DNA from 4 places in the Streptomyces hundungensis genome. Region 3 is predicted to be linked to each of the others. Evidence: riboswitches for the same ligand, from Rfam matches in the RefSeq annotation. Region 3 holds a riboswitch; each other region holds the start of a gene.
The links. A riboswitch is a leader RNA that binds a small molecule or an ion and turns the genes downstream of it on or off. The one in region 3 is predicted to bind cyclic di-AMP.

Region 1 (7,419 bases), 3.6 Mb from region 3:
TCCGACATGGCCTACCGCTTGTCGCAGCGTCAGATCTGCTCTGACCTGCAACTTCTTCGGTCCGACTGGGAACGCCCAGTCGGACCGAAGTCGTTTCGACCGCTTTGCGGCCCATGTGCGTGCTCGAAGAGTGCCCCAACCGCCGGCGCGCGTACTGGGTGCGCTGCGGCGACCGAGGCGCGAACTTGGTGACGTTGCGGACGCGGCGCCGGCCGAGCTGGACGCACCTCGTGTTCCTCGGGCTTCGTGCGCAGGATCCACCCTGGGTAGGCGGGGGCGCCGGGGCCGCAAGGCTCCGGGCGGTGGGCGACCCAGGGTGGGGTGGGTGGGGTGGATATTGTGCGGGGGACAGGGGGCCGGTCGGGGTTTTCGGAGGCGTTTGTGGTGGAGGGAGTCACGTGATCGAGGCCGGCCGGACATGGCGGCACCTGTTGGCCGTACTGCTGCGTGGCGAGGATCTCGGTGCGGATGACGCCCGGTGGGCCATGCGCCAGGTGATGGACGACGCGGCCGATCCGGCGCAGCTCGCCGGGTTCCTGGTCGCGCTGCGGGCCAAGGGCGAGAGCGCCGAGGAGATCCACGGGCTGCTCGACGCCCTGATGGAGCGGGTCGTTCCGCTCCCCGTGGACGGCGCCGACGTCGTCGACATCGTGGGTACCGGCGGCGACGGCGCGCACACCGTGAACGTGTCCACGATGGCCGCCGTCGTGGTGGCCGGAGCCGGCGTCCCGGTCGTCAAGCACGGCGGTCGCTCGGTCTCCAGCAAGGCCGGCGCCGCCGACGTACTGGAGGCCCTCGGGCTCCCCCTCGACCTCACCCCGGACGCCGTCGCCCGCTGCGTACGCGAGACCGGCATCGGCTTCACCTTCGCGCCCCGCTTCCACCACGGGCTGCGGCACGCGGGCCCGGTCCGCAAATCGCTCGGCGTGCCCACCGTCATCAACTACCTGGCCCCGCTGACCAACCCCGCCCGTCCCCGTACCGCCGTGGTCGGCTGCTCCAACACCGCGCTCGCGCCCGTCCTCGCGGACGTGCTCGCGGCGCGCGGGGCGAGTGCGCTGGTGGTGCGCGGCGACGACGGGCTCGACGAGATCACCACGGCCGCGCCGACCCGGGCGTGGGTCGCCGCGGCCGGGCGGGTGCGTCAAGTGGGCCTGGACACAGCCGAGTTCGGCCTCCCTCGCTGTGCGCCCGACGCCCTGCGCGGCGGCGACGCCGCCTATAACGCGCGCGCCGTCCACCGGGTGATGGACGGCGAGACCGGGCCGGTGCGCGACGCCGTGCTCGCCAACGCGGCGGGCGCGCTGGCCGCGTACCGGGGGTTCGGTGACCGCGACCTGCCCGACGCGTTCGCCGCCGCCCTGGACGAGGCCCGCCACGCCCTCGACTCCGGCGCCGCCGCCCGAACCCTGAAGACCTGGCTGGACCTCGCCCGCTCGCTCCGGGGGCCCGCGCGGTAAATGGTTCGGAGCACCCCTGCGAGTGGCGTACAGTTGTGTTTACCGACGCGGGGTGGAGCAGCTCGGTAGCTCGCTGGGCTCATAACCCAGAGGTCGCAGGTTCAAATCCTGTCCCCGCTACTGAACGAAGAGGCCCGGCACTTGAAAAAGTGCCGGGTCTTTTTGTTGCTTGTGAGTGAGTACGCTGAGTTGTCGTGCGTGCGCGGGGAGTGAGTGGCCGCGGAGTGAGTGCGGCCGTACGGCTGGGCATGCGGGTCGGCGCGTGCGCGTACGTAAGTGTCGGTGCGAGGTGGTGGTGGGGATGCGGCGGAGGGTGCTGGCCGGTGTGCTGCTGGTCGTCGGGCTCGGGGCCGGGCTGAGCGGGTGCCAGGAGGCGGGGGGTCCCGTGCCCGTCGTGGTGCGGGGGCCCGCCGTCGGGGTCACGGTGCCTGCTCACGGCTGTCGTCTCAACCGGGACGGCTGGGCCGAGCTGCCCTGTGTGCCCGAGCGGGCGGCCAATCATCGCCACACCCGGGGGAGCTGTGTGCGGGGGCGCCCCGGCCCGCACCGCTGCCGCCGCCACTGACGCCGTCTCCCCGCATGGGTGCGTCGAGTGGCCGCCGAGGCCGAAAAGCGGCAGGCTGGTCGAGTGCGGCAGCGAGCAGAGGGCGACAGGCGCCTGGTACGGGCGCTACCCGTACTTCTCATCGTGGTCGGCTTCGTCTTCGACGCCTCCACCCCGCCCGATCTGACGGCCGCCGCTCTCTTCGCGGGTGCACCGGTGGCCGCCGCCCCGTTCTACTCCGACCGCGGCACCGCCGCCGTCGGCGCCGGTTCGGTGGCCGCCGTCGTGGCCCTCTGGTTCATACACGACCTCCCCAACCTCGGCGAAGGCGCCAGCGAGCTGTTCACCGTGCTCACGGTGAGCGCCCTCGCCCTCGTCATCAATCGCATCCTGCGCCACAGCGGCGAGCAGCTGGCCTCCGCCCGCGTCATCGCCGAGACCGCGCAGCGCGCCGTACTGCCCACCCCCGCGGCCCGCATCGGCGGTCTTCATGTCGCCGCGCGGTACGAGGCTGCGCAGGCGGACGCCTTCATCGGCGGGGACCTCTTCGCCGTGCAGGACACCCCGTACGGGGTCCGGCTCATCGTCGGTGACGTACGCGGCAAGGGGCTCCAGGCGGTGGAGGCCGTCGCCGTGGTGATCGGTGCGTTCCGTGAGGCGGCCGAGCAGGAGTCGTCCCTGGAGGCGGTGACGCAGCGGCTGGAACGGGCGCTGGCCCGCGAGGGGACCCGGCGCGACCGGCTCGACGCGGTCGAGGGGTTCACCACGGCGCTGCTCGCCGAGATCCCGCGCGGCGAGAGCACCGTACGCCTGGTGAACCGGGGCCACCCCGAGCCCTTCCTGCTGCACGCGGACGGGTCGCTCGACGCGCTGGTGCCGAGCGAGCCCGCGCTTCCGCTCGGCATGTCCGACCTCGGGGTGTGGCCGGACCGCGCGGACGCGCGCCCCTTCCCCGCCGGCTCGATGCTGCTGCTCTACACGGACGGCCTGTCCGAGGCCCGTGACAAGGCGGGCGTCTTCTACCAGCCCGGCGCCCGGCTGAGCGGTGCGATCTTCCCGGGCCCTGAGGAGGTCCTGGACGCGCTCGTCGACGACGTACGCCGCTACACGGGTGGCGGCTCCAGCGACGACATGGCGCTGCTGGCGGTGGCCCGGCCGGCCGAGGGGCAGCCGGAGCGGCGCCGCACGGTCCAGATCGTGAAGTAGGGGCCTCGCGGAAGGGGGTTTCGCGGGGGACGGGGTCGTCACCGAGGGTGCCCGACAGTGTCCCTGCGCATAACAATTGACACACCATCAGAAAGCGCCGGTGATGAAGGTGACGCTGAGAAGTCGTCAACTCGCCCGGAATGCCCCGGCAATGGGCACTAAGTCCGGGCCAGAACCGTTAACGATCAGTGGGAACGGCTTGGAATCCTCCCCCCGTGTCTATTAACGTTCGATAACGCAGCGCGGCCGTCCCAGCCGCCGCCACGGCGGCACCGCGCGCCTGCGCCGAATCCCGTCAGGGAACCGGGGAACCACCGACTTGGGGTGAATCGGACGTCCGTCATGGGCGCTCGTAGGAGACCTTCCTGCTCCGAACCCTCCCCTTGGCCTCAGGGTCAGGGGGACCCCCACCGCCAACCGGTAGGCGAGAAGGAAGGAAAGGAGCGCGCCCCCGTGGCCGCCAACGAGCCTGCCCTCGGCACCCCCCTCCCCGCGTTCCCCTCCACGACGCTCGACCCGGCGAGACCCCAGCCGCTGTACGGGGACGCGCCCGGCGAGACGGAGACCTGGGAGGAGTGGGACCCGACCGAGGAGTCCGTACGCCCCGTCCGCGGCCGGCACCGGGTGGCCAAGCAGCGCGGTGGCGGGCTCGCCCGGAGCTCCACGGTTCTCGGCGTCGGTGTCATCGCGGCGGTCGGCGCGGGCGGCATGGCCAGCGCGCAGAGCAAGCCGCCGGTCTCCATATCGCTGCCCGACTCCCTCAGCGCGAGCCTGCCCGACCTCGGATCGCTGCCCGGCGTCGGCGAACTGGTCCCGCACCACGCTCCGGACAGCCTCACGTCCGGCGCCGCCCAGGCAGACCAGAAGATCGCCGCGGCGCCGCTGACCATGACGGGCCTGTCCACCGGCGAAGCCGAGCGGGGCGCCACCGACGCGGGCGAGGCGCTGCGCGCCCGCATCCTCCAGCAGGCCGCACAGCAGAAGGCCGGTGCCGCCGCCGAGGCGAAGGCGGCCGCGCAGCAGGCCGCGGCCCAGAAGGCGGCGCGGGAGGCGGCGGCCCAGCAGGACGCGGCGCGGGCGAAGGCCGCGGCGGAGAAGAAGGCGCAGGAGGAGGCGGCGGAGAAGAAGGCGGAGGAGGAGCGGCTGGCCAAGCTGGCGGCGAGCTACTCGCTGCCGGTCGGCTCGAACACGCTCACCTCGACGTTCGGCGAGGCCGGCTCGATGTGGTCCTCCGGCCACCACACCGGCCTCGACTTCGCGGCGCCCACGGGTACGCCGCTCAAGGCGATCCACTCCGGCACGATCGTGTCGGCGGGGTGGGCGGGGGCGTACGGGTACCGGACGGTCGTCAAGCTCGACGACGGCAGTGAGCTCTGGTACTGCCATCAGTCGTCGATCGCGGTCAGTGCGGGGCAGCGGGTGGCGACGGGGGAGGTTGTTGGGCGGGTGGGGGCGACGGGGAATGTTACGGGGCCGCACTTGCACCTGGAGGTGCATACGCCGTCCGGCACGGGCATCGACCCCATGACCTGGCTCCAATCCAAGGGGCTCGCCCCTTGACCCTGGGTTCGGGGCTTGCCCCTTGACCCCGGGGGTCCGGCGCGGCTGAACTCGCCGTTGGGCAGGGCCGGCGGCTTTTTGCGCAGTTCCCCGCGCCCCTTAACTCTCTCGACCCTGCGGACCGTGCGTGGCTGGTCGCGCAGTTCCTCGCGCCCCTTACCCCCGTTTTCGACCGCGGGTCGTGGTCGCTTCTCGCGCCGTTCCCCGCGCCCCTGAAAACCCGTTTTCGGCTGCGGACCGTGGGTGGCTGGTCGCGCAGTTCCCCGCGCCCCTAGCTACTCGGTGCTGGCCCGCGTCGGCCACCTCAGCCCGTCCGGCGATTGAGGACGAGCGCCCTTTAGGCGCGAACGGGGTCTGGGGCGGAGCCCCAGGGCCGGAACCAACCAACCCGCTGCACGGGCGGGCGGGTGGGCGAGGTGCCTGGGGACTGGGGCGGAGCCCCAGGGGCTCAGATGGGCCAACCCCCGTCACGGGTGCGGGCCCGGGGGTTAGGTCAGGTAGGGGTTGTAGGTGGGTGGGGGCGTGGGGGGCCAGTAGGGGTAGGGGGACGGCGGGCCGGGGTGCGGGGGCGGCCAGGCCCGGCCCGTGGCCCCCGCCGCGTACAGCAGCGCCGGCCCCGCAACCGGCTTGCGCTCCCACAGATGGTGGAGCAACTCCTGCTCGCGGGCCGCGAAATCGGGCCCGGGCCCGGTGGCCCCCGCACTGCGATACGCCCGGTGCCGCAGAAACGCGAGCGCGGTCGCGAACGCCTCGTACTCGGCGACCGCCCGCGCCGCCGACTTCCCCCCGAGACGGTGCTGCGCGAACTCGCGCGCCGTGGCGCGGGCCCGCATCGAGGAGAGCGCGAACGGCTCGGCAAGCCCGAGCCACCCCGCCGCGGCGTACGCGGGCAGCTCGGCGGCGACCGTACGCAGCTCCCGCTGGCGGCTCCAGATCGCGAGCCAGGTGACAAGCCCGAACGCCGGCACCATGAACCCCCCGTACACGATGAGGAAGCCGTACGCCCCGAACAGCGTCGAGCTGTTCCACAGGGCGTGCATGCCCATCGCGCACACCAGGCCGAGCAGCGGGAACACCACCCGGCGCAGCCTCCTGCCGGACGGCGCGAGCGCGGCCACCCCGAACCCGATGCCCGTCATCACCGTGAACAGCGGGTGGGCGAACGGCGACATGACGACCCGTACGAAGAAGGTCGCGGCGGTCGTCGAGGCGAGGCCGCCGCTGTGGCTGGCCTGGTCCTCGCCGAACGCGTTGCCCAGGTACAGGATGTTCTCGGTGAAGGCGAAGCCGGTCGCGGTGAAGCCGGCGAAGACGACGCCGTCGACGAGACTCTTGAAGTCGCGTCTGCGGAACAGGAACAGCAGCAGGACGGCCGCCGCCTTAGCGCTCTCCTCGACTATGGGCGCTATCACGCCGGCGCCCAGATGGTCGGCCGAGGAGGGGTCGGCGGTGGCCGTGGCTATCCAGCGCGTCGCGAACGAGTTGGCGATGATCGCCACCAGGGCGGCGGCGCAGGCGCCCCACGCCAGGGCGAAGAAGAGGTTGCGCCAGGGGCCCGGGTCCACCCGGTCCAGCCAGCGGAACGCGGCGGCCAGCAGCGGCACCGGAAGGACGGCGAGCCCGAGCCCGACCAGGAACCCCTCGGTGCCCGTCTCGTCCCGTACGAGCGCGAAGATGACCAGGCCGCACAGGGCGAGCAGGGTGATCAGCGCGCCCGCGCGGACCGCCTTGGAACGCCAGAAGTCGCGGCGCGGCCGGTAGCGCCACTTCGCACGGTCCGGGGGGACCGCGTCGAAGCGGGGCTCGTCCGCGCACGCCGGAACCGGCTGGGCCGAAAAGGCCGACCCGGCCTGCTGGGGCGCCTGCCCGGGGTGCGGGCGATGCGGAAGCGACTCGAAGGACACCTGACGACCCTAACGAGGGTCACTGACAATGCGCGACGGTGCCCTCACCATCGGCGCCACGCGCACGATCCGCGCTATCCGCCGTGCCCGACGCGTCGGAACAGCAGATCGTGGACGACGTGTCCCTTGTCGAGGCCCTGGCCCTCGAACCGGGTCAGCGGCCGGAACGCGGGGCGCGGCGCGTAGCCGCCGCCGTCCACGGTGTTCTCGAAGTCGGGGTGCGCGTCGAGGACTTCCAGCATCTGCTCGGCGTAGTCCTCCCAGTCCGTCGCGCAGTGCAGGACGGCGCCGGGCTTCATGCGGGTCGCGGCGAGGGAGAGGAACTCGGGCTGGATCAGGCGGCGTTTGTGGTGCCGCTTCTTGGGCCACGGGTCGGGGAAGTACACGCGCAGGCCGTCCAGGGCGTCCGGCCGCAGCATTTCGCGCAGCAGGATGATGGCGTCGCCGTTGGCCACGCGGACGTTGTTCAGGCCGCCGCGTTCGGCGAGCCCGAGGAGATTGCCCTGGCCGGGGGTGTGGACGTCGACGGCGAGGATGCCCGTGCCGGGGTCGTCGGCGGCCATCTGCGCGGTGGCCTCGCCCATGCCGAAGCCGATCTCCAGGACGACGGGCAGCCCCTCGAACATCTCGACCAGGTCGATCTCGCGCAGCCCGTCGATGTCGAAGCCCCACACCGGCCACAGGCGTTCCAGGTACTCGCCCTGGCCGGTGGTGACGCGGCTGCGGCGGGGTTGGAAGCTGCGGA
Region 2 (7,419 bases), 5.5 Mb from region 3:
GCGATGCCCTGGAGCTTCTTCGAGCCGACCAGGTCCTTGATCTTGGAGATGACCTTCTCCGGACCGACCGTGAAGGGCAGTTCGGTGACGACGATCCCCTTGCGGCGGGCCGTCACGTTCTCCACCGAGGCGGTGGCGCGGATCTTGAAGGTGCCGCGGCCCGACTCGTAGGCGTCCTTGATGCCCTGAAGGCCCACGATCCGCCCGCCCGTCGGCAGGTCGGGACCCGGCACGAAGCGCATCAGCGCCTCCAGGTCCGCCTGCGGGTGGCGGATCAGATGGCGGGCGGCGGCGATGACCTCGCCCAGGTTGTGCGGCGGCATGTTGGTGGCCATGCCGACGGCGATCCCGGACGAGCCGTTGACCAGCAGGTTCGGATACGCGGCCGGCAGGGCCACCGGCTCCTGCTCCTGGCCGTCGTAGTTGGAGGCGAAGTCGACCGTGTCCTCGTCGATCGACTCCGTCATCAGCGAGGTGGCGTCCGCCATCTTGCACTCGGTGTACCGCATGGCGGCCGGCGGGTCGTCGTTGCCGAGCGAGCCGAAGTTGCCGTGCCCGTTGACCAGCGGCAGCCGCATGGAGAACGGCTGCGCCATGCGCACCAGGGCGTCGTAGATCGACGCGTCGCCGTGCGGGTGCAGCTTGCCCATCACCTCGCCGACGACGCGGGCGCACTTCACATAGCCGCGGTCGGGGCGCAGGCCCATCTCGTTCATCTGGTAGACGATGCGGCGCTGGACGGGCTTCATCCCGTCCCGCGCGTCCGGCAGGGCCCGGGAGTAGATCACGGAGTACGCGTACTCGAGGAAGGAGCCCTGCATCTCGTCGACGACGTCGATGTCGAGGATCCGCTCCTCGAAGTCATCGGGCGGCGGCGGGGTCTTCGTGCTGCGGCGGGCCATCGCGGCTGCTGCTCCTTCACGTACCGGAACGGATCTGGATCCGACCATTGTGGACCGTCCCACTGACAACGCCGACCGCGACCCGGGAACTTCGCCAGGTGCCCGCGCGCTTGCATACAGTGGCAGGACTTCTCCATCCAGGACTTCCCCGCCGGTAGGTCACACGGCGGTACCGCACATCGCGAACGAAGGGACGTACATGCCCATGGGTCACACGGCCACAGCGCAGGCCGGCTCCGGCGGTCTGACAGCGACTGAGCACCGACTGGCCAACGGCCTGCGCGTGGTGCTCTCGGAGGACCACCTGACCCCGGTCGCGGCGGTGTGCCTCTGGTACGACGTCGGCTCGCGCCACGAGGTCGAGGGGCGTACCGGCCTCGCCCACCTCTTCGAGCACCTCATGTTCCAGGGCTCCCACCAGGTGCACGGCAACGGCCACTTCGAGCTGGTCCAGGGGGCGGGCGGCTCCCTCAACGGCACCACCAGCTTCGAGCGCACCAACTACTTCGAGACCATGCCCGCCCACCAGGTCGAGCTCGCGCTCTGGCTGGAGGCCGACCGCATGGGCTCGCTGCTCGCCGCGCTCGACGAGCAGTCGATGGAGAACCAGCGCGACGTCGTCAAGAACGAGCGCCGCCAGCGCTACGACAACGTGCCCTACGGCACCGCCTTCGAGAAACTGACCGCCCTCGCCTACCCCGAGGGCCACCCCTACCACCACACCCCGATCGGCTCCATGGCCGACCTGGACGCGGCGACCCTCGAAGACGCCCGGCAGTTCTTCCGGACGTACTACGCGCCCAACAACGCGGTGCTCTCCGTGGTCGGCGACATCGACCCCGCCCAGACGCTGGCCTGGGTGGAGAAGTACTTCGGCTCCATCCCCGGCCACGACGGCAAGCAGCCGCCGCGCGACGGCACGCTGCCCGACACCATCGGCGGTCAGCTCCGCGAGGTCGTCGAGGAGGACGTCCCGGCGCGCGCCCTGATGGCCGCCTACCGGCTGCCGCACGACGGCACCCGCGAGGCCGACGCGGCCGACCTGGCGCTGACCGTGCTCGGCGGCGGCGAGTCCTCCCGACTGCACAACCGTCTGGTCCGCCGCGACCGCAGCGCGGTGGCCGCCGGGTTCGGCCTGCTGCGCCTGGCCGGCGCCCCCTCGCTCGGCTGGCTCGACGTCAAGACGTCCACCGGCGTGGAGGTCCACGACATCGAGGCAGCCGTCGACGAGGAGCTCGCGCGGTTCGCCGCCGAGGGCCCGACCGCGGAGGAAATGGAGCGCGCCCAGGCCCAGTTGGAGCGCGAGTGGCTCGACCGGCTCGGCACCGTGGCCGGCCGCGCCGACGAACTGTGCCGGTACGCCGTGCTGTTCGGCGACCCGCAACTCGCCCTGACCGCCGTGGACCGCGTCCTGGACATCACCGCCGAGGAGGTCCGGACGGTCGCCGCGGCCACGCTGCGCCCCGACAACCGGGCGGTCCTGGTGTACGAGCCCACCGGGGCACCCGAGGCAGGCAACGACGAGGAAGAAGAGGCGGGCCAGTGACGGACGCTGTCGTGACCATGGAGTTCCACCCCCGGCCGACCGCCGGCACCCCCACGCCGTGGGCCTTCCCGGCCCCCGAGCGCGGCACGCTTCCCAACGGCATGACCGTGCTGCGCTGCCACCGGCCGGGCCAGCAGGTCGTCGCCGTCGAGATCTTCCTCGCGGCGCCCCTGGAAGCCGAGCCCGCCGGCCTCGACGGTGTCGCCACGATCATGGCGCGCGCCCTGACCGAGGGCACCGACAAGCACTCCGCCGAGGAGTTCGCCGCCGAGCTGGAGCGGTGCGGCGCCACCATCGACGCGCACGCCGACCACCCCGGCGTCCGGGTCTCCCTCGAAGTGCCCGTCTCGCGGCTGCCCAAGGCCCTCGCGCTGCTCGCCGAGGCGCTGCGGGCCCCCGCGTTCGCCGACACCGAGATCGAGCGTCTGGTGCGCAACCGGCTCGACGAGATCCCGCACGAGCAGGCCAACCCGGCCCGTCGCGCCGCCAAGCAGCTCTCCAAGGAGCTCTTCCCGGCCTCCGCCCGCATGTCCCGGCCCCGCCAGGGCACCGAGGAGACCGTGGCCGCCATCGACGCGGCAGCGGTGCGCTCCTTCTACGAGGCGTATGTGCGGCCCGCGACGACCGTCACCGTGGTCGTCGGCGACCTGTCGGGCACCGACCTCGACGCGATCCTCGCGGACACCCTCGGGGACTGGACCGGCGACCTGGCCGAGCCGCGCCCGGTCCCGCCGATCACCGCCGACGACAGGGGCCGGGTCGTCATCGTGGACCGCCCCGGCGCCGTCCAGACCCAGTTGCTCATCGGCCGCATCGGAGCCGACCGCCACGACCGCGTGTGGGCGGCCCAGGTGCTCGGCACGTACTGCCTGGGCGGCACCCTCACCTCCCGCCTGGACCGCGTGCTGCGCGAGGAGAAGGGCTACACCTACGGGGTCCGCGCCTTCGGCCAGGTGCTGCGCTCGGGGCCGGACGGCGGCGCCGCGATGCTCGCCATCAGCGGCTCGGTCGACACCCCGAACACCGGCCCCGCCCTTGAGGACCTCTGGAAGGTGCTGCGCACCCTGGCCGCCGAGGGCCTCACGGACGCCGAACGCGAGAGCGCCGTGCAGAACCTGGTCGGGGTCGCCCCGCTCAAGTACGAGACGGCGGCGGCCGTCGCGGGCACCCTGGCCGACCAGGTCGAGCAGTTCCTGCCCGACGACTACCAGGCCCGGCTCTACGCCCAGCTCGCCGAGACCGGCACCGTGGAGGCGACGGCGGCGGTCGTCAACGCCTTCCCCGCCGACCGTCTCGTCACGATCCTCGTCGGCGACGCCGCGCGGATCGCGGAGCCGGTCCGGGCGCTCGGCATCGGCGAAGTGACCGTTGTCACGGGCTGATTGAGGCGCGGGCGAGCGGATACACGAGGGACCCCGGAGGCGGATGCGCCTCCGGGGTCTCCCCTTATGTCCGGTTTATTGGAGAGGTTGCCCGTCTGTCATGTGGCGTGCGCTACAAAATCCGGTGTCTGTTTGGTGATTGAAAGATCAGACGTCTAGCGTCAGTCCCGCTGTCCGTCACCACCCGTCGCAGCCGCGGCACCGGACAGTGATCGCCGAGTCCCCGTACGGCGCGAGCCAGGGGAGCCGGGGACCCATTCAGTCCCTGGGGTGAATCGGACGCCTCCGCCCGCGGAGGAGCCCGTAGGAGACCTTCCTGCTCCGAACCCGTCAGCTAACCCGGTAGGCGAGATGGAAGGAAAGGACACCGCCGCTCCATGGCGTTCACCCGTGCCACCGGGAAGCATCGCGCGCCCAGCCGAATGACGCGCCGCAGCGCGAACATCGCGGGCATCGCCACCCTCGCCACCGCCGGAGTCGTAGGCACCCTCGCCTCGCCGGCCGTCGCCGCTCCCACTGCGACCGTCGACACCGGCCTGACGCAGGCCATCGTCATCGGCGACTCCCTCGCCGACCAGCTCGGAGCCCAGGCCGACGCGCAGAAGCAGGCCGCGGCGAAGGCCCAGGCGCAGGCCGCGGCCGAGGCCGCCGCCAAGCGCGCGGCCGAGCAGCGCGCCCAGGAGGCCCGCGAGGCCAAGGAGCGCGCCGCCCGTGAGGCCGAGCGCAAGCGTCTCAACTCGTTCGTGGCCCCCATAGCGGGCAGTTATGTGTCCACCGGCTACAAGACCGGCGGATCCCTGTGGTCCTCCGGTAGCCACACGGGCATCGACTTCCATGCGGGGATCGGCACTTCGGTGCACGCCGTGGGTCTGGGCACCGTCGTCGAGGCCGGTGACGGTGGCGCCTACGGCAACAACATCGTGATCCGGATGAACGACGGCACGTACACCCAGTACGGCCACCTCTCGGTCATCCAGGTCTCCGTCGGGCAGACCGTCGAGCCGGGCCAGCAGATCGCGCTCTCGGGCAACACCGGCAACACCACGGGCCCGCACCTCCACTTCGAGGCCCGCACCGGCCCGGAGTACGGCTCGGACATCGACCCGATCGCCTATCTGCGCTCGCACGGCGTCACCGTCTGAGACGTCCCGCTCCCGCGCGGCACCCCGAGCATCCCGAAGGCCCCCGGCATCCACCGCCGGGGGCCTTCGCGTTGGCCGGAAGATATCCATCGGTTCCGCCATGTCACCGGGAATTAACAAAGCCTGGAATAGAGTCGCCGAACAGATGTCGATCGACCGCGTTGCGCGGGAATCCAGGCGGAGGTCCGGTCATGAGTATTCCGGCGCATTCGATAAGCACGGCACTGCGCGACGACATCGTCTCGGGTGTCCTGGCGCGCGGCAGCCGGCTCATCGAGGACGTCCTCGCGCGCCGTTACGGCGTCTCCCGCGTCCCGGTGCGCGAAGCCCTGCGCACCCTGGAGGCCGAGGGGTTCGTGACCACCCGCAGGCACGCCGGGGCGTGGGTGGCGGAGCCCACCGAGGTGGAGGCCGTCGATCTCCTCGAACTGCGCGCCCTGGTCGAGCCGTTGGCCGCCGCGCGCGCCGCGCGGCGCCGCACCGAGGCCCATCTCAAGGTGCTGCGCGGCCTGGTGAGGCTGGGTCAGGACCGGGCCGCGCGCGGTCAGGGCGACGACCTGCGCTCGCTCGGCGGCTGGTTCCACGAGACGCTCACCCAGGCCTCCGTAAGCCCCGGACTGATCGCGACGCTCACGCAGTTGCGGCACAAGATCGCCTGGATGTACGTGGTCGAGACGCCGCCCCGGCCCGCCGAGGCCTGGGCCGAACTCGGCGCGATCACCGACGCGGTGGCCCGCGGCGACGCGGAGCGCGCCCGCTCGCTCACGGCGCTCCACGCCGAGCGTTCCTTTTCCGCCCATCGGCTGCGCACGTCCGTGGCGGTGAGATCTCCGCAATCTGCCGTCAACACGAAAAGAGCCCGCGCTTAACAGCACCGTCGTATACAAGGAATGCGTCGAGGGGCGCCGCACAGTGCTGCCCGGAATTCGTTGATGGCGCACAGGGCCGCGCATATTGCGCGCATGGCCGCGCCGGAAAAATTACGCGTACGGCCGCGCCGGGAGAGCGGAAAAGGACCGCCGAGCCCTGTGCGGGCCCCGCGGTCCCTTCGCTGTGAGGCCGGCCGGGTCAGACGGTCTCGGGGAGCTCGTCGAGGCCCTCGGCGACCAGCTTGGCCAGTCGGTCGAGCGCGGCGTCCGCGCCCTCGGCGTCGGAGGCCAGCACGATCTCCTCGCCGCCCTGGGCGCCGAGGCCGAGGACCGCCAGCATGGACGCGGCGTTGACCGGGTTGCCGTCGGCCTTGGCGATCGTCATGGGGACTCCGGCAGCCGTGGCGGCACGGACGAAGATGGACGCGGGGCGGGCGTGCAGGCCCTCGGCCCAGCCGACGTTGACGCGGCGCTCAGCCATGGTGTTGCCCTTCGAAATCTCTGACGGTTGTCTAGACCAGTCTCTCATGGGGTGTGCGGTGCTCGTACCGACCTTGGACCCGGATGCGCCGCCGATCGGCCTTCCCCACCTTGCCCCGACCCGTAGGGCCCCGCGACCCGTACGCTTTCGGTATGACGACGGCGTCCGACCCCGCGTACCCCGCTCACTGGGAGGCCGACGTGGTGCTCCGCGACGGCGGCACCGCGCGCATCAGGCCCATCACCACCGAGGACGCCGAGCGGCTCGTCTCCTTCTACGAGCTGGTCTCCGACGAGTCGAAGTACTACCGCTTCTTCGCGCCCTACCCGCGGCTCTCCGCGAAGGACGTCCACCGCTTCACCCATCACGACTACGTCGACCGGGTCGGCCTTGCCGCCACCGTCGGCGGCGAGTTCATCGCGACCGTCCGCTACGACCGCATCAACGCCCAGGGCCGGCCCGCATCCGCCCCCGCCGACGAGGCCGAGGTGGCCTTCCTGGTCCAGGACGCGCACCAGGGGAGGGGCGTCGCCTCCACCCTGCTCGAACACATCGCGGCGGTCGCCCGTGAGCGCGGGATCAGACGGTTCGCCGCCGAGGTACTGCCGGCCAACAACAAGATGATCAAGGTGTTCACGGACGCCGGCTACCAGCAGAAGCGCTCCTTCGAGGACGGCTCGGTCCACCTCACCCTCGATCTGGAACCCACCATCGAGTCGCTCGCCGTGCAGCGCGCCCGCGAGCACCGCGCCGAGGCGCGATCCGTGCGGCGCCTGCTCGCGCCCGGCTCGGTCGCGGTCATCGGCGCGGGCCGCGCCCCCGGCGGCGTCGGGCGCGCGGTCCTGCGCAACCTCCTGGACGCGGGGTTCACCGGACGCGTCCACGCCGTGAACAAGGCGCTCGGCCCCGGCCCGCACGAGATCGAGGGCGTCCCGGCCCACACCGGCCTCGGCGCGATCGGCGAACCGGTGGACCTCGCGATCCTCGCCGTGCCCGCCGAACGGGTGCCCGAGGCCGTCGCCGACTGCGGTGAGCACGGCGTCCAGGGGCTTCTCGTCCTGTCCGCCCAGTACGCGGAGAGCGGCGCGCCGGGCAGG
Region 3 (7,419 bases):
CATCGGACGGCCCGACCCATCCGTTGCGACCCTCCCCGGGCCGAGTTCGTGGACTCGTTCGCCGCTCGGACACGGAACGTCAACCGGATATCCACGAGGTCTCTCACTAGGGTGATCATCGAACCCGGAAAGGGGGCGGCCCCTTGGCACACCCGCGCGTACTCGCGCTCGATTTCGTCGGCACCCTGGCGGGCCACGGCCCGGCCCCCGACGGCGCGTTGGTGGCGGACGTCCTGCGACGGCTGCCGGGGACGGTGGTGCCCCGGGAGTTCGCGGCCCGGTTCGACACCGTCACCCAGCACCTGCGCCGGGCCGACCGCGGCGTGCGCAGCACGTTCGCCACCCGGCTGCGCCGCACCGCCGAGGAGTGCGGGGCCCTCGTGCCCAGCCTGCGACTCGCGACGGAGGCGGTGTTCACCGCGGTGCCCGACGCACGCGTGGACCCGGTGGCCGCCAGGGCGGTACGCCAGTTGCACGCGCGGGGCCTGGTCTGCGTACTGGCCGCCAACACGGACCGCCCCGCGGCGGTACGCCTACGGACCCTGCGGGACGCGGGTATCGGGGACTGCTTCGACGCCCTCGTGCTCTCCAGCACCCTGGGCGTCCGCAAGCCCGACCCGCGCTTCTACGTCGCCGTGACCCGGGCGGCGGGCTGCCCGCCCGATCAGGTGCTGTTCGTCGGGGACAACCCGGAGACCGACGCGCTCGGCCCGCACCTGTGCGGCATGTCCGCGGTACTCGTCACCTCACGGCCCAGGCCGGCCGCGCTGCCCTCCGACATCGTGACGGTCCCGCACCTGAGCGCTCTCGCCGACCACCTCAACCGGCTTGGTTCCAGCGCGAGTTGACGAGGTGTCTCACTGTCCGATGTCCTCGTTCCACAGGGCGGGCTCGGCCGCGATGAACTCCCTCATCATGGCCACGCACTCGGGGTCGTCGAGCACCACGATCTCCACCCCGTGGGCGGCCAGCCACTCATGGCCGCCCCGGAACGTCTCGTCCTCACCCACGACGACCCGCGCGATCCCGAACTGCCGCACCAGGCCGCTGCAATACCAGCACGGGGACAGCGTGGTCACCATGGTCGTGTCGCGATAGGACCGCTGGCGCCCCGCCGCCCGGAAGGCCGCCGTCTCGGCGTGCAGCGACGGATCGTCCTCCTGTACGCGCAGATTGTGGCCGCGCCCGAGGAGCGTGCCGTCCGCGCCGTAGAGTGCCGCGCCGATCGGGATGCCGCCCTGAGCGCGGCCCGCCCGGGCCTCCTCGACGGCGGTCGCGAGCCACTGCCTGGCCAGTCGGTGTTCCATGCGCGCGACGATACGCCCACCGGCAACCAGCGACGTTCTACGACTTGTTGCCCCCGGATGCGGGGCCGCGTGGCGCCGACAGGGCGGCCTCCTCGACCGTTCGGGCCGACTGGAGGAACACGTCGAGGCGGCCGGCGGTGAGGATGCGCCGGTGCCAGGGCCGTACACAGACCACACCGAGGTGGCCCTCTCGCTCGCGGACCCTGCGGTGGGCCCGGCACAGCAGGGTGAGGACGGCGCAGTCGAAGAAGTCCACGGTGCGCAGGTCGACGATCACGCGGGCGCCGGCCGGCTGGGTGGCCGCGTCGAGATGCAGCTGCACCCCCGGGGCGGTCGCCACATCGACGGCGCCGTGGACCTCCACGACGGTGAACCCGTGCATCAGATACGTGCGGGCGTTGCAGCACCGGTCCGGCAGCAGCCCCGGCGGGAGGGGCAGGGGCGCCGAGACGGATGGCCGAGCGGTGATTCCCATGGCAGCTCCCGGTCCAGAACTGACCCCCACGGGCGCGGGGGTTCTCGGTAGTCGGGCAGTCACCGTGGTCCGGGGTGACGCACTACCACCTTAGAAGTCATCTCATTTGGCGAGTCGGCGGTAGCAGATGAGGGTGCAGGCGATGCTGGTGAAGGCGAGGAAGTGGTCGGCCTTGCGTTCGTAGCGGCGGTGGAGTCGTCGGCAGCCGGCGAGCCAGGCCATGGTGCGTTCCACGGTCCAGCGGTGGCGGCCCAGCCGTTGCGAGGACTCGACTCCCTTGCGGGCGATGCGGTGGGTGATGCCGCGTTCGCGTAACCATTGCCGCAGGTGGGCGTAGTCGTAGCCCTTGTCGGCGTGGAGTTTGCTGGGCTTGCGGCGGCGCGGGCCGCGGCGCGAGCGGATCGGCGGGATGCCCTTCACGAGCGGGATCAGGGCCTGACTGTCGTGCAGGTTGGCCCCGGAGATTCCGACGGATATGGGCAGACCGGACCGTTCGGTGATCAGGTGGATCTTCGAGCCGTACTTGCCCCGGTCGACAGGATTCGGACCCGTCAGGTCCCCCTTTTCAGGGCCCGCATGTTCACCGAGTCGATCGCGCACCTAGACCAGTCCAGTTCGCCGCGGGCGCCGAGTTCGTCGAGGACCAGGCGGTGGAGCTTGGCCCACACTCTGGCCTTCGACCACTCCGAGAACCGCCGGTGGGCGGTCGCTCCGGACGGCCCGAACGACGCCGAAGGCAGCTGCTGCCAGGTACAACCCGACGTGGCCACGAAGACAATCGCGGCCAGCACCTCCCGGTCCCCGTGCCGACGCCGACCACCGCCCTGCGGCCTCGACGGCGCCTCCGGCACCACCCGCTGGAACAACTCCCACAACTCGTCCGGCACCAGACGCTCAACGATCCCCACCATGACTCACAGAATACCGAGTCGCCCAAATGAGATGGCTTCTTAGGAACAGCCGCGTATGCAGAAACGTGCAGCCTGGAGTTTGTTCACCCCGCGGGGTGAACGAAATTTGCGCTGCCCTCGGTTCGAGGGCAGCGCACGGGCACTCGGGGGGCCAATCGAGCCCGCTCCACGTCCCGTTGGGGCCGGTGGGACACCGACCGGGTGGCCGGGCGCTCTCTCCCCACCTCCGAGAGCGCCCGGTCCGGGGACCGTCAGTAGGCGCCGAAGACGTTGTCGATCGAGCCGTAGGTCTTGGCCGCGTAGTTGCAGGCGGCGGTGATGTTGGCGACCGGGTCGTAGAGGTCCATGGGCGTACCCGGCACGTGGAAGGCGAGGAACGTGGGCTGGATGACCTGGAGGAGGCCCTTGGAGGGCGTTCCGGCCACGGCGTTGGAGTCCCAGTTGTTGATCGCCATCGGGTTGCCCGAGGACTCGCGCATGATGTTGCGGTAGATGCCGTTGTACGTGCCGGGGATGCCGTGCTGCGCCATGATGTCGAGGGACTGCTTGATCCAGCCGTCCAGGTTGTTCGCGTACGAGCTCGTGGCGGCGGGGGCGAGGGTCGTCGTCCGGGTGGAGCGGTCGGCGCGGCCGGCCGCGGCGTCCCGGGCGGTGCTCGCCGCGGCGCCGCCGAGGTTGAGCTTGAGGCCGGGGTGGATCAGCGCGGGGTCGGAGCCGATGACGCTCCGGTTGACCTCGTACAGCTTCTTCCAGCCGCCGCTCACGTCGAGGGCGTCGGCGATCTTGGCCAGCGAGTCACCGGCGGCGACCGCGTAGCTCGTGGGGCCCGCCTTCACGGCCGCGACCGGCTTGACCGCCGGGGCGGAGTGGACGGTCGCCGGGGCGGAGTGGACCGTCGCCGGGGCGGCGGCGGCCGTGGTGGCGCCGATCACCGGGAGGGCCAGTACGGCGCCTCCGGTACCCGCGGCGGCGATGCCGCGGGAGAACGAGCTGGACTTGGGGCGGCGGTGCTTGCCCTTTGCAGGCATGGTGCTTTCCTCTCCGTCGCCTACGAGGTGAGCTGTCGGGTTCGGACGGGAGATGTCCGGCCGCGGCGCACGCGGCTTCACCCCAGCCGATCCGGAATCCGGACCGGCGGCTTTCCTGGGTCCCCCGCTCCTGCCGTACGTGTGTGGGAGGCTCCGGACGGCGGCAGGATTCGGCGTTCCTTCCGGATTGACGGTGAACGTAAACGAATAGGCCGAGTGGAAACAAGGCCAGAATTCATTGCCGGTGATGCCGGATATAGATCAACTCGAATTCGGCCACCCGAGAAGCCGCCGCCCGAACCCTCAACTCGCTTTCGCCGGAACGGAAATGACCCCACTCGGCGCCGGGTCCGCATCCGCCCGCACGTGACCCAATTCACTCGCTCATCGCGCAACCGGCAGGGCAGTCCACAAAAGAGACGAGGTTCACCCAATAGCCCCAATGTGGACATTTTCCCGGCAGGAGTATTGCCGCTCATAGCACCCGAATTAGGACACTCAGGACTTTCTCGGATGCCTCAAGCCACCCAAACCGCCCCCTCCGCGCGCCTCGCCTGCTCCCCCAGGGCGGCGGCCACACACGCGCCCCTTACGTCGTCGCCCGGGATCATGCTCCTGGGGCGCCTCGCGCGGCGGGGCGGACGACAGTGAGGCGGAACGGTGAACCGAGACAGCGCGCAGTACGACGTCCTGGTGGTCGGGGGAACGGGGGTGGACACGGTCGTACGCGTCGATTCGCTGCCGGTCCCGCTCGCCGACTCCGTGCAGGTCGGCCCGATCGAGGAGTGGCCGGGCCACACGGGGGCGAACGTGGCTCTGGGCGCCCGGGCGCTCGGTCTGGCGGTCGGCCTGATCGACTGCATCGGGGACGACTGGATCGGCGCCCGGGTACGTGAACTCCTCGCGGCGGGCGATGTCGACTTCTCCCCGCTGATCTCCCCGGCGGGCACCCGGCGTGCGGTGAACCTGGTGGACGCCGACGGCCGGAGGATGTCCTTCTACGACGCCCGCGACCCGGACGACCTGCGGATGCCCCGGGACTTCTACCTGCCGCGGCTGCGACGGTCCCGCCATGTCCACCTGTCCATCATGAACTTCGCGCGCTACCTGTTCGACGACATCGAGGAGCTCGGCGTCCCCGTCTCCGTCGATCTGCACGACTGGGACGGACTGGCCGACCACCACCGGGAGTTCGCCCTCCGCGCCGACCTCGTGTTCCTCAGCGCGGCGGGCGCGGGTGACCACACCCCCCAGCTGATGCGCGCGATCCTTCGCGAGGGCCGGGCCTCCACGGTGGTGGCCACGGCCGGGGCGAGCGGATCCACCGTCCTCACCCGGGACGGCGGCGCCACCCCGCACCACATCCCGGCGGTCGCACCGCCTGCGCCCGTCGTGGACACCAACGGCGCGGGGGACGCCTATGTCAGCGGATTCCTGTACGGCAAACTCGCCGGCCGGGGCGCCCTGGAGTGCGGCCGACTCGGCGCGATCGCGGGCGCCCACGCCTGCACGGCACCGGCGGCCACCGACCCCATTTCACTGGAAAGGCTTTTGGCGGCGCATCAAATAGCCTGACGCAGTGGCAATTCACCATCCGTCATGAGGCATGGGTCATGGGTCATGGGGGCGTCATGAACGCTCAAGGAATTCGAGAGCATTTCGTCGTGCTCGGCCCGGGGCGCACTTCTTCGTCCTCAACCGCCGTGCCGGAAACGCCCTTTGGGCGGCTTCACACCAGGCCGACCTCGCGGACGAGTTCGAGGCCCAGGACGCGATCGAGGTGGGCGACGGTCTCGAACTTGGCGCCCTCGGGGACATCGTCGGCCGTCGCCAGAGCGTGCAGCAGACGCAGAACGGCTGAGGTGTCGAGCCGGTGGTCCAGGGCGGTGCGGGCCGTCGACTTGAGGTCGGCGGGGATCGGCTTCGAGGGGTGTTCGGCCCAGGCCGCCACGGCTCGCCGCCAGCGGGCCAGCGCGTGGCCTGCTTCGGCGATCTCCTCGGCCGTGATGGAGACCGGTTCCTCATACGGGTGGCTGAGCAGCACCAGACGTACCGCCAACGGGTCGAGGCCCTGGAGCGGGGGCAGGGCCGCCCGTCCGATCTGAAGGCAGGCGACGCCCGCGCCCTCGTACATACCGCTGGTGAGCTGGACGCCGGGCGGGCCGCCCAACTCCTGTGCGATTCGGGCCGGTTCGCCCTCGGCGTCGGGCGGGCGGATCGCGGCGGCCGCCTCGGTCTTCGGTCCGGTCCATCCGATGAGCACCGCCCTGCCGCGCATCTCGACGACGCGCGCCAGCACGTCAGCGGTCAGGAGCACCCGCAGCGCGGTCCCGGGGTCGTTGTCGGCGGGGGCGTGCGCGTGGACGCGCAGGGGGCCGGGGCCGGCGAGTTCATCGACGATTCGCAGCACCCGGCCGAGCCTAGGCGTTCGTGCCCGGCCTGGACACAGGGCCGCGCCCCGAGATGCGGAAATCGCCGCCCGCGCTGCCCCCTGTGGGGGCGTCGGCTCTCAGGCGAGCAGCGGCTTCAGGGCGCCTGCGCGCAGACGCTCGACGAGCGGGCCCCCGTACCGCCGTGCGGACCACGTCACGGCGAACGCCACCACGGCCCCGGTCACGAAGGCGACCAGCACGTCGTGGGGGTAGTGCGCGCCGACGTACACGCGGGAGGCGCCCATCAGGAGTGCGGCGATCGCGGCGATCGCGCCGAGCCGGCGGTCTACCAGGAACAGGGCGACGGCGGCGGCCGCCGCGACCGTGGTGTGGTTGCTGGGGAAGGCGTAGTCGTCAAGCGGCGGGCACTTCTCGATCAGGAAGTCGTGCGGGAGCGCACGACAGGGCCGCACCTCCGTGAACACCGATTTGACCGCGTCGTTCACCCCGTACGCGAGCACCATCGCGATCGGAGCGGCCAGCGCCGCCGCCATCACCGAGGCGTCCTTGCGCCGGGCGATCCACCAGCCGGCGAGCATGAACACCGCGAACAGGGCGATGCCGTAGCTGGTGTAGGCGGACACCGGCCCGTTCAGCCAGTGGGTGTGCCGGGCGAAGTCGGTGATGTCGCCATACAGGCCGCCGTCGATGGACGCACCGTCCAGGGCCTGAGGTGTGGGCGTGGGGCTGGTCATGGGGTGGGGCTCTCCGGTGGGTCGAGGCGGTGCGGGCGGCGCCCTGGACAACGGGGCACGGCGTGGAGGGGCCGTGCGGTGGTCGTGCGGATGGACGGAACACTAACGTCTACAGGCACGTAGACGTAAAAGCGCCGCGATCGGTTGCGCGCGGGCGACTGCCGGATGGTCGCGCTCCCTGCCCGTTTCAGCCGGGTTCGGGGGGAGCGGTCAGCCCCAGAGGGCTTCGGCCAGCGCCACGCCCGCGAAGGCCGCACCGAGCCCCGCCACCACGCTCAGGACGACGTTCGCAGCGGCGTAGGCCCTGGCTCCGTCCTCGGCGAGCCGGAGAGTCTCGTACGAGAACGTGGAGTACGTCGTCAACGCCCCGCAGAGGCCTGTGCCCAGGAGCAGCTGCACCTGTGAGGACGCGGCGCCCTCGGTGACCGCGCCGGTCAGCGCGCCCAGGATCAGACAGCCGACGACGTTGACGGTGAAGGTGCCCCAAGGGAAGAGACTGTCGTGCCGCTTCTGCACGGCCCGGTCGGTGAGATAGCGCAGCGGAGCGCCGATGGCCGCCCCCAACACCACC
Region 4 (7,419 bases), 2.6 Mb from region 3:
GAACCACGGGGTGCGGGGGAACGTTGTCCACCCCTCCTGAACTGGCCTCCCCCGCCCAGGGCGTGGTGGACCACCGCTCCGGGAAACGTAGGCGCAACACGGTCGCCACCGTAGGGAATCGCCACAGAAGACGCCCTCGGGCCTCAGAAAGCGGTACTCGCACCACTTTCCTCGGCCCGAGGGCCCCAATTCCTTGTGAAGAACTTCACGAACTTTCTCGCGAAGCGCGCCCGAACGGCCCGCCAAGGACCGCGATCAGGCGATCGACCAGGCGATTCCGTCCAGAATGTCGTGCTCGCTGACCACGACCTCACGGGCCCCGGTCCGCTCCATGACGGCCAGCAGGACCAGCGCACCGGCCGCGATCACGTCGATCCGGCCCGGATGCAGCACGGGGATGGCGGTGCGCTCCTCGTGGGTGGAGGCGAGCAGGCGCCCGGTGATCGCGGCGACCTCCTCGTGAGAGATCCGTGAATGATGGATGGCCGCCGAGTCGTACCCGGTCAGACCGAGCGAGATCGCGGCGATGGTGGTGACGGAGCCCGCGAGACCCACCAGGGTGCGCGGCTCGCGCAGCGGCACGGTCGCCTCGGCGAGGTCGAGGGCCGCCTCGATGTCGGCCCGGATCGCGGCGATCTGCTCGGGCGTCGCCGGGTCGCCGGGATGGTGACGCTCCGTCATCCGCACACAGCCGATGTCGACCGAGCGGGCGGCCTCGACGCCCGAGGAGCCGACCACGAACTCGGTGGAGCCGCCGCCGATGTCGACGACGAGATAGTCCCCGTCGCCGGGCAGCTCCTTGGTGGCGCCCGTGAAGGAGAACTCGGCCTCCTGGTCGCCCGAGATCACCTCGGGTTCGACGCCCAGGATGTCCAGGACCCCGCGCGTGAACTCCTCGCGGTTCTCGGCGTCGCGCGACGCGGAGGTCGCCACGAAGCGGACGCGCTCCGCACCGAGCTCCTTGATCACGGCGGCGTACTCGCGGCACGCCGCGAACGTCCGCTCCAGTGCCTCGGGGGCCAGCCGGCCGGTGCGGTCCACGCCCTGGCCGAGCCGCACGATGGTCATGCGCCGGTCCAGGTCGGTGATGTGCCCGGTGGTCCCCGCGCCGGAGGCGCTGTCGGACACAGTGGCGTCGGCGACGAGGAGGCGGATCGAGTTGGTGCCGCAGTCGATCGCGGCGACCCGCGTCACTTCTCGTCCCCCTCGCCGCACGGCGTCACGCACGGGCCCTTGGCCCACCACTCGGGCAGCAGCGCGATGGCCTCGTCGCCGAGCGGGTTGACGCCCGGGCCGGCCGCCAGCGAGTGACCGACCAGGACGTGCAGGCACTTGACCCGGTCCGGCATGCCGCCGGCGCTCGGGAAGCCCTCCAGGACCTCGATGGCGTCACGGCGCGCGATGTAGTCCTCGTGCGCCGCCCGGTAGGCCGCGGCGAGTTCGGGGTCGCTCGCGAGGCGCTCCGTCATGTCCTTCATGACGCCGTTGGCCTCGAGGGTGCCGATCGCGGAGGCGGCACGCGGGCACGTCAGGTAGTACGTCGTCGGGAAGGGCGTGCCGTCCTCCAGGCGCGGGGCCGTCTCGACGACGTCCGGGTTGCCGCAGGGGCAGCGGTGCGCGATCGCCCGCAGACCGCGCGGGGGGCGGCCCAACTGCTGCTTGAAGGCGGCGATGTCCGCATCGGTGGGCTCGGTGCGTTCGGTCTGGGGCGGGGGCGTTTCCATGACTGGGTCGGTCTCTATCGCTAGCGGTGGTCAGTTGGCGGAACGGTCGGCCTTGTCGACGCCGTCCCAGAGGTTGGAGTGCCAGGCGCGGCCGGTGGCGCCCTTGTCCTCGCGGTGCTTGTTCGCCGCGCCCGGGTCGACGACGGTGAAGCCGCTCTCCCCGGGGAACTGCATGTGCAGGTGCTCGCGGGCCAGCTTCTCGATGTACGCGTCGTCCTGGAGCCGCGCCTTCTCGTCCCGCAGCCGCTCGACGGCCTGCTGGGCGTCGGCGGCCTTGCGCTGCTGGTCGGCGATGTCGCCGCGCTGCGACACGTACTGCCGCATGGGGTAGGCGAGCGCCACGATCAGGGAGCAGAGCACCAGGGCCAGCAGCGCCGCCCGGCCGGTGAGGCGCGAGCGGCGGGCCTGGCGTTTGTTCTGCGAGCGGTAGACGCGGGCCGCGGTCTGCTCGCCGAGCACCTTGAGCCGGGCCGCGGTGGAGAACCGGTCACGGTCCTTGACCTTGGCTTCCTTGCCCATCGCTCTCCCGCCTCCCCATCACACACGTACGTCCCCGGACACGGTACGGGACCGCGGCCGGGGACGTACGGACGACTGGCTAGGGCGTCAGCCCTTCACACGTCAGCCCTTGAAGCGGGGGAACGCGCTGCGGCCCGCGTACACCGCGGCGTCGTCGAGGATCTCCTCGATGCGCAGCAGCTGGTTGTACTTGGCGACGCGGTCCGAGCGGGCCGGGGCGCCGGTCTTGATCTGGCCGCAGTTCACCGCGACGGCGAGGTCGGCGATGGTGACGTCCTCGGTCTCGCCGGAGCGGTGGGACATCATGCACTTGAAGCCGTTGCGCTGGGCCATCTCGACGGCGTCCAGGGTCTCGGTCAGCGAGCCGATCTGGTTGACCTTGACGAGCAGGGCGTTGGCGGAGCCCTCCTCGATGCCGCGGGCGAGGCGCTCGGGGTTGGTGACGAACAGGTCGTCGCCGACGATCTGCACCTTGGAGCCGAGGCGCGAGGTGATGGTGTTCCAGCCGGCCCAGTCGTCCTCGAACAGCGGGTCCTCGATGGAGACCAGCGGGTACGCGGCGACGAGCTCCTCGTAGTACTCGGTCATCTCGGCGGCCGAGCGGGACTTGCCCTCGAACTCGTACTTGCCGTCCTTGTAGAACTCGGACGCGGCGACGTCGAGCGCCAGCGCGACGTCCTTGCCCGGGGCGTAACCGGCCTCCTTGATGGCCTCGACGATGAGGTCGAGGGCGGCGCGGTTGGACTCCAGGTTCGGCGCGAAGCCGCCCTCGTCGCCGAGGCCGGTGGAGAGGCCCTTGCGCTTCAGGACGCCCTTGAGCGTGTGGTAGACCTCGGCACCCCAGCGAAGGGCCTCGGAGAAGGACTCCGCGCCGATCGGGGCGATCATGAACTCCTGGATGTCGACGTTGGAGTCCGCGTGGGAGCCACCGTTGAGGATGTTCATCATCGGGACGGGCAGCAGGTGCGCGTTGGGTCCGCCGAGGTAGCGGAAGAGCGGCAGGTCGCTGGCCTCGGAGGCGGCGTGCGCGACGGCGAGCGAGACGCCGAGGATGGCGTTGGCGCCGAGCGAGCCCTTGTTGTCGGTGGCGTCCAGGTCGAACATGGCCTGGTCGATCAGGCGCTGCTCGGTGGCGTCGTAGCCGACGAGCTCCGGGCCGATCTGCTCGATGACGGCGAGGACGGCCTTCTCGACACCCTTGCCGCCGTAGCGGTTGGGGTCGCCGTCACGAAGCTCGATGGCCTCGAAGGCACCGGTGGAGGCGCCGGACGGAACGGCAGCACGGCCGGTGCTGCCGTCGTCGAGGCCGACCTCGACCTCGACCGTGGGGTTGCCTCGGGAGTCCAGGATTTCCCGGGCTACGACGACGTCGATGGACGGCACGAGCATCTCCTTCTGGGATGTGACGCTAGATGTGACGCAAGCAGTGCAAGGGCCGGGCGGGGTCGCTTCGCCTTGCGACAAGAGCCTAACCGGCTCCGGGGCTCCGGTCGGCCCGTGCCCGCCTCCTGGGACGAAAAAGGGCCCAAGAGCCTGCGTTCCGGGGCAAAGGACCACAACCCTACTGCCCGGTAATAGCGAAAACCCCGGCCCGGCGCGTACGGGGGAATGCGCGCCGGGCCGGGGCGACCTGGGGGTGGGCCGGACTCAGCCGAGGTGCAGCTTCTGACCCGGGAAGATCAGGTTCGCGTCCTTGACGATGTCCTTGTTCAGCTCGAACAGGTGCTGCCAGCCGCCCTTGGTGCTGTTGGCGGTCGCGATGGTGCCGAGGGTGTCGCCGGACTTGACGGTGTACTCACCGTCGCCCTGCTTCACCGGCTCGCTGCGCTGCTCGCTGCGGCTGGCCTTCGGCGCGGACTCGACGCGCTGCGACTTCTGCTGCGGGGCGGCCTTCGGCTTCGAGGGCTTGGCGGCCGAGGAGCCGGAGGTGTCGACGTCGGCCTTGCTGCCGCCGGACGTCAGGTTGCCGGCGCCGGCGCAGGACCAGGCACCCGGGCCCTGGATCGCGAGCAGCTTCTCGGCGGCGGCTATCTGCTGACCCTTGGTGGCGAGGTCGGCGCGCGAGGCGTACTGGGTGCCGCCGGCGGCGGCCCAGGAGGACTGCGAGAACTGGAGGCCACCGTAGTAACCGTTGCCGGTGTTGATGGACCAGTTGCCGCCGGACTCGCACTGGGCGACGGCGTCCCAGGTCGAGACGGAGGCGGCGGAAGCGTTGCCGGCCGCCATCAGCGGAGCGGCGACGGCGACACCGGTGACGCCGGCGAGCGTGGCGACACGGACGGCCTTGGACGGGCGGCGGTGCTTGCCCTTGCCGGAAAGCAGCATGGAAATTCTCCTCACCGACGCCTGCGAGGTGAGCTGTCGGGTTCGGGCGTGAGCTGCCCGGCCGAGCGCCGAAGCGCCCGTCTTCACCCCAAGCCGTTGGCGGCAGTCCTGTGAACTGCCGGGCCCGGCACTTACCTTGGGTCCCCCGCTCCTGCCTACGGCGCATAAGCGTCGACTGTTCCCATCGGCCGACGGCAGGATTCGGCGTGCTCGGTCGACGGGGCTCGCGGTGACGAGCGAGTCCGACGAAAACACACGCCCCGCCAATGTTCAAAGAGGCACATCGGGGAGAAAACCCCCCTACTTGCCTCCACAGAACGGTTGTTTTCGCAGGTGAGGGGCGGGGCGGACGGACCGGTCGGACGAGACACGCCAGTTGGGGCTAAGAGACCCATGTCTCACTTGCACACAACGGACATACACCCTCGAACTAGCCCTGCTTCGGGGCCGAGTTCGGGGCCGGGGCCGCAGTCGTCGGCGCGCCCTTCACCTCCGTCAGAGCCAGGCTCTGGCCGGGCAGGATGAGGTTCGGGTCGGTGCCGATGAGCTGCTCGTTGGCGTGGTAGAGCGCGGGCCAGCCGCCCTGCACCTTGTTCGCTTCGGCGATGGCCGACAGATTGTCGCCGGGGCGGACCGTGTAGTCGCCGCTCGCCGCAGGGGCGTTGCCGGCCTCACGTGAGGCACCGTCACCCCGCGAGGCGTGCTGTCCGGAGTCACGGTTCGGGGCGGCGTCACCCGCGGCGCCCGAACCCGAACCGGCCGACCCCGTCGACCCGGCCGAACCCGCCGGAGCCGTGGAGCCGCTCGAACCGGCCGGGGCGTCCGTGCCGGTGCCCCGGGACGTGGCGCCGGCGCTCTCCTCCGGCGCGGGCGTGCCGCGGTGCTTGCCGGCCCCCTCCGGCGTGGACCCGGACGGCGCCGGGGACTTGACGGGGCCGCTCGGCGGGAGCGCGTCCGGGGAGGTCTTGGCGGGGGTCGAACCGCCCGGCGCCGGGGTGGTGTCGGGCGCCTTGGTGGCGGGGGCGGTCGGGACGGGCGAGGCCGTGCCGGTGGGGGCGCTGGGCACGCCCGGGTCGACGTCCGCCGCGCCGCCGCCCTTGGCGAGCCCGGCGCCGGTACCGCAGTTGGCGAAGGCCTGGGCACCCTTGGCCGCGAGCACCTTCTCGGCGACGGCTATCTGCTGGGCACGGCTGGCGAGGTCGGCACGCTGGGCGTACTCGTTGCCTCCGTACGCCTCCCAGGTGGCCTGCGAGAACTGGAGGCCGCCGTACAGGCCGTTGCCGAAGTCGGCGCTCCACAGCCCGCCGGACTCACAGGCGGCCACCTCGTTCCAGGTGTTCGCGTCCGCGGCGTTCGCACCGGTCGCGGCGAGCAGCGGAAGCGCGAGAGCGGATCCGGTCACTCCTGCCGCGACGACGAGGGCGGGTGCCTGGCGGGGTCGACGATGCCGTCCATTCCCGGAGCGCATGCGAAAAGCCTTCCGTGTGACTGCTGAGCCGAATGAACGGTGAAGGTAGCCGCACTCGAACGTTTGTCACAAGTCGATGCCCCCGCGATCACATAAAAGTCACAGTCTTGACGGTCCGTCAGATATCGCGGGGGTACGGGGCTTCAGCGCGGCGGCGTGAACGCGACCGGCAGGGTGCGCAGACCTCGCATGATGAGCCCGCCGCGCCAGCGCATGTCCTCGGGTTCCACCGCCAGCCGCAGATCGGGAAGGCGCCGCAACAGGGTCGCCAGCGCGGTCTGCCCTTCCAGCCGGGCGAGCGGGGCGCCGAGGCAGTAGTGGATGCCGTGCCCGTACCCGAGGTGCTGGTTGTCGCGGCGGCCGAGGTCGAGGGTGTCGGGGTCGTCGAAGCGGTCCGGGTCGCGGTCGGCCGCGGCCAGCACCACGAGGACGGGGTCGCCGGCCGCGATGTCCTGCCCGCCGAGCGTCAGCGGCTCGACGGCGAACCGCCAGGTCGCGAGCTCCACCGGCCCGTCGAAGCGCAGGAGCTCCTCGACACCGGTCTCCAGGAGGTCGCTCTCCCCCGCGGCGAGCGAGGCCTGGAGGCGCTCGCGCTGCCCCGGGTCGCGCAGCAGGGCGTACATGCCGTTCCCGATGAGGTTGACCGTCGTCTCGAACCCGGCGAACAACAGGATGAAGGCCATGGCGGCGGCCTCGTTCTCCGTCAGGTGCTCGCCGTGGTCGCTGGCCTCGATGAGCCGCGAGATGAGGTCGTCGCCGGGGTTCTCGCGCTTCTTGTGGATGAGCTCGGCGAGATAGTCGCGCATCTTCTTCACCGACCGCGCGACGCCGCCGCGGGGGCCGCCGCCATGGCGGATCATCATGCCCGCCCAGTCGCGGAAGTCGTCCTGGTCCTCGCGCGGTACGCCCAGCAGGTCGCAGATGGCGTAGATGGGCAGCGGGAAGGCGAACTCGTGGATGAGGTCGGCCTCCCCCTCCGCCGCGAACGCGTCGATGAGCTGGTCGGTCAACTCCTGTACGCGGGGCGCGAATTGGGCGACCGTACGGGGCGTGAACGCCTTCGACACGAGGCGGCGGAGGCGGGTGTGGTCCGGGGGGTCGATGTTGAGCAGATGCGTCATCAGCTCGGCCTTGCGCTCGCCCGGGATGCCCGTCTTGCCCTTGGCGTGGGCGGGCTCGTCGTGGTGCGCCGGATTCTTGGAGAGCCGCTGGTCGGCGAGGGCCTGCTTGGCGTCCCCGTACCGCGTCACCAGCCACGCCTCGACGCCGCTCGGCAGCCGGGTGCGGTGCACGGGGGCGTGCGTTCTGAGCCAGGCGTAGGCGGGGTAGGGGTTGGTGGCGAACTCCCAGGTGAAGAGTTCCGGGGCGGGGGGAAGGGGGGCA

Region 1: another riboswitch for cyclic di-AMP. It lies ahead of DWB77_RS18425 (M23 family metallopeptidase); the one in region 3 lies ahead of DWB77_RS34345 (LysM peptidoglycan-binding domain-containing protein).
Region 2: another riboswitch for cyclic di-AMP. It lies ahead of DWB77_RS09950 (M23 family metallopeptidase); the one in region 3 lies ahead of DWB77_RS34345 (LysM peptidoglycan-binding domain-containing protein).
Region 4: another riboswitch for cyclic di-AMP. It lies ahead of DWB77_RS22690 (transglycosylase family protein); the one in region 3 lies ahead of DWB77_RS34345 (LysM peptidoglycan-binding domain-containing protein).

The regions. Positions count from the first base shown of each region.
Region 1 covers NZ_CP032698.1:4,133,895-4,141,313, reverse strand. Annotated here, with positions in the region: tRNA gene DWB77_RS18445 (tRNA-Lys) at 1-14, shown strand, start outside; gene trpD (anthranilate phosphoribosyltransferase) at 399-1,460, shown strand; tRNA gene DWB77_RS18435 (tRNA-Met) at 1,507-1,580, shown strand; gene DWB77_RS37840 (hypothetical protein) at 1,762-2,025, shown strand; gene DWB77_RS18430 (PP2C family protein-serine/threonine phosphatase) at 2,089-3,210, shown strand; cyclic di-AMP (ydaO/yuaA leader) riboswitch at 3,484-3,651, shown strand; gene DWB77_RS18425 (M23 family metallopeptidase) at 3,664-4,770, shown strand; gene DWB77_RS18420 (PrsW family intramembrane metalloprotease) at 5,259-6,674, opposite strand; gene trmB (tRNA (guanosine(46)-N7)-methyltransferase TrmB) at 6,749-7,419, opposite strand, start outside.
Region 2 covers NZ_CP032698.1:2,232,928-2,240,346, reverse strand. Annotated here, with positions in the region: gene DWB77_RS09965 (DNA gyrase/topoisomerase IV subunit A) at 1-902, opposite strand, end outside; gene DWB77_RS09960 (M16 family metallopeptidase) at 1,108-2,448, shown strand; gene DWB77_RS09955 (M16 family metallopeptidase) at 2,466-3,830, shown strand; cyclic di-AMP (ydaO/yuaA leader) riboswitch at 4,034-4,194, shown strand; gene DWB77_RS09950 (M23 family metallopeptidase) at 4,208-4,972, shown strand; gene DWB77_RS09945 (GntR family transcriptional regulator) at 5,164-5,841, shown strand; gene DWB77_RS09940 (HPr family phosphocarrier protein) at 6,041-6,322, opposite strand; gene DWB77_RS09935 (bifunctional GNAT family N-acetyltransferase/acetate--CoA ligase family protein) at 6,475-7,419, shown strand, end outside.
Region 3 covers NZ_CP032698.1:7,728,169-7,735,587, reverse strand. Annotated here, with positions in the region: gene DWB77_RS34365 (HAD family hydrolase) at 144-848, shown strand; gene DWB77_RS34360 (nucleoside deaminase) at 858-1,307, opposite strand; gene DWB77_RS34355 (STAS domain-containing protein) at 1,345-1,782, opposite strand; one part of gene DWB77_RS34350 (IS5 family transposase) at 1,885-2,345, opposite strand; one part of gene DWB77_RS34350 (IS5 family transposase) at 2,345-2,693, opposite strand; gene DWB77_RS34345 (LysM peptidoglycan-binding domain-containing protein) at 2,945-3,721, opposite strand; cyclic di-AMP (ydaO/yuaA leader) riboswitch at 3,724-3,907, opposite strand; gene DWB77_RS34340 (carbohydrate kinase family protein) at 4,382-5,296, shown strand; gene DWB77_RS34335 (hypothetical protein) at 5,451-6,131, opposite strand; gene DWB77_RS34330 (phosphatase PAP2 family protein) at 6,231-6,848, opposite strand; gene crcB (fluoride efflux transporter CrcB) at 7,059-7,419, opposite strand, start outside.
Region 4 covers NZ_CP032698.1:5,105,634-5,113,052, reverse strand. Annotated here, with positions in the region: gene DWB77_RS22710 (Ppx/GppA phosphatase family protein) at 256-1,194, opposite strand; gene DWB77_RS22705 (DUF501 domain-containing protein) at 1,191-1,724, opposite strand; gene DWB77_RS22700 (FtsB family cell division protein) at 1,755-2,243, opposite strand; gene eno (phosphopyruvate hydratase) at 2,346-3,632, opposite strand; gene DWB77_RS22690 (transglycosylase family protein) at 3,891-4,568, opposite strand; cyclic di-AMP (ydaO/yuaA leader) riboswitch at 4,572-4,741, opposite strand; gene DWB77_RS22685 (transglycosylase family protein) at 4,999-6,036, opposite strand; gene DWB77_RS22680 (cytochrome P450 family protein) at 6,180-7,419, opposite strand, start outside.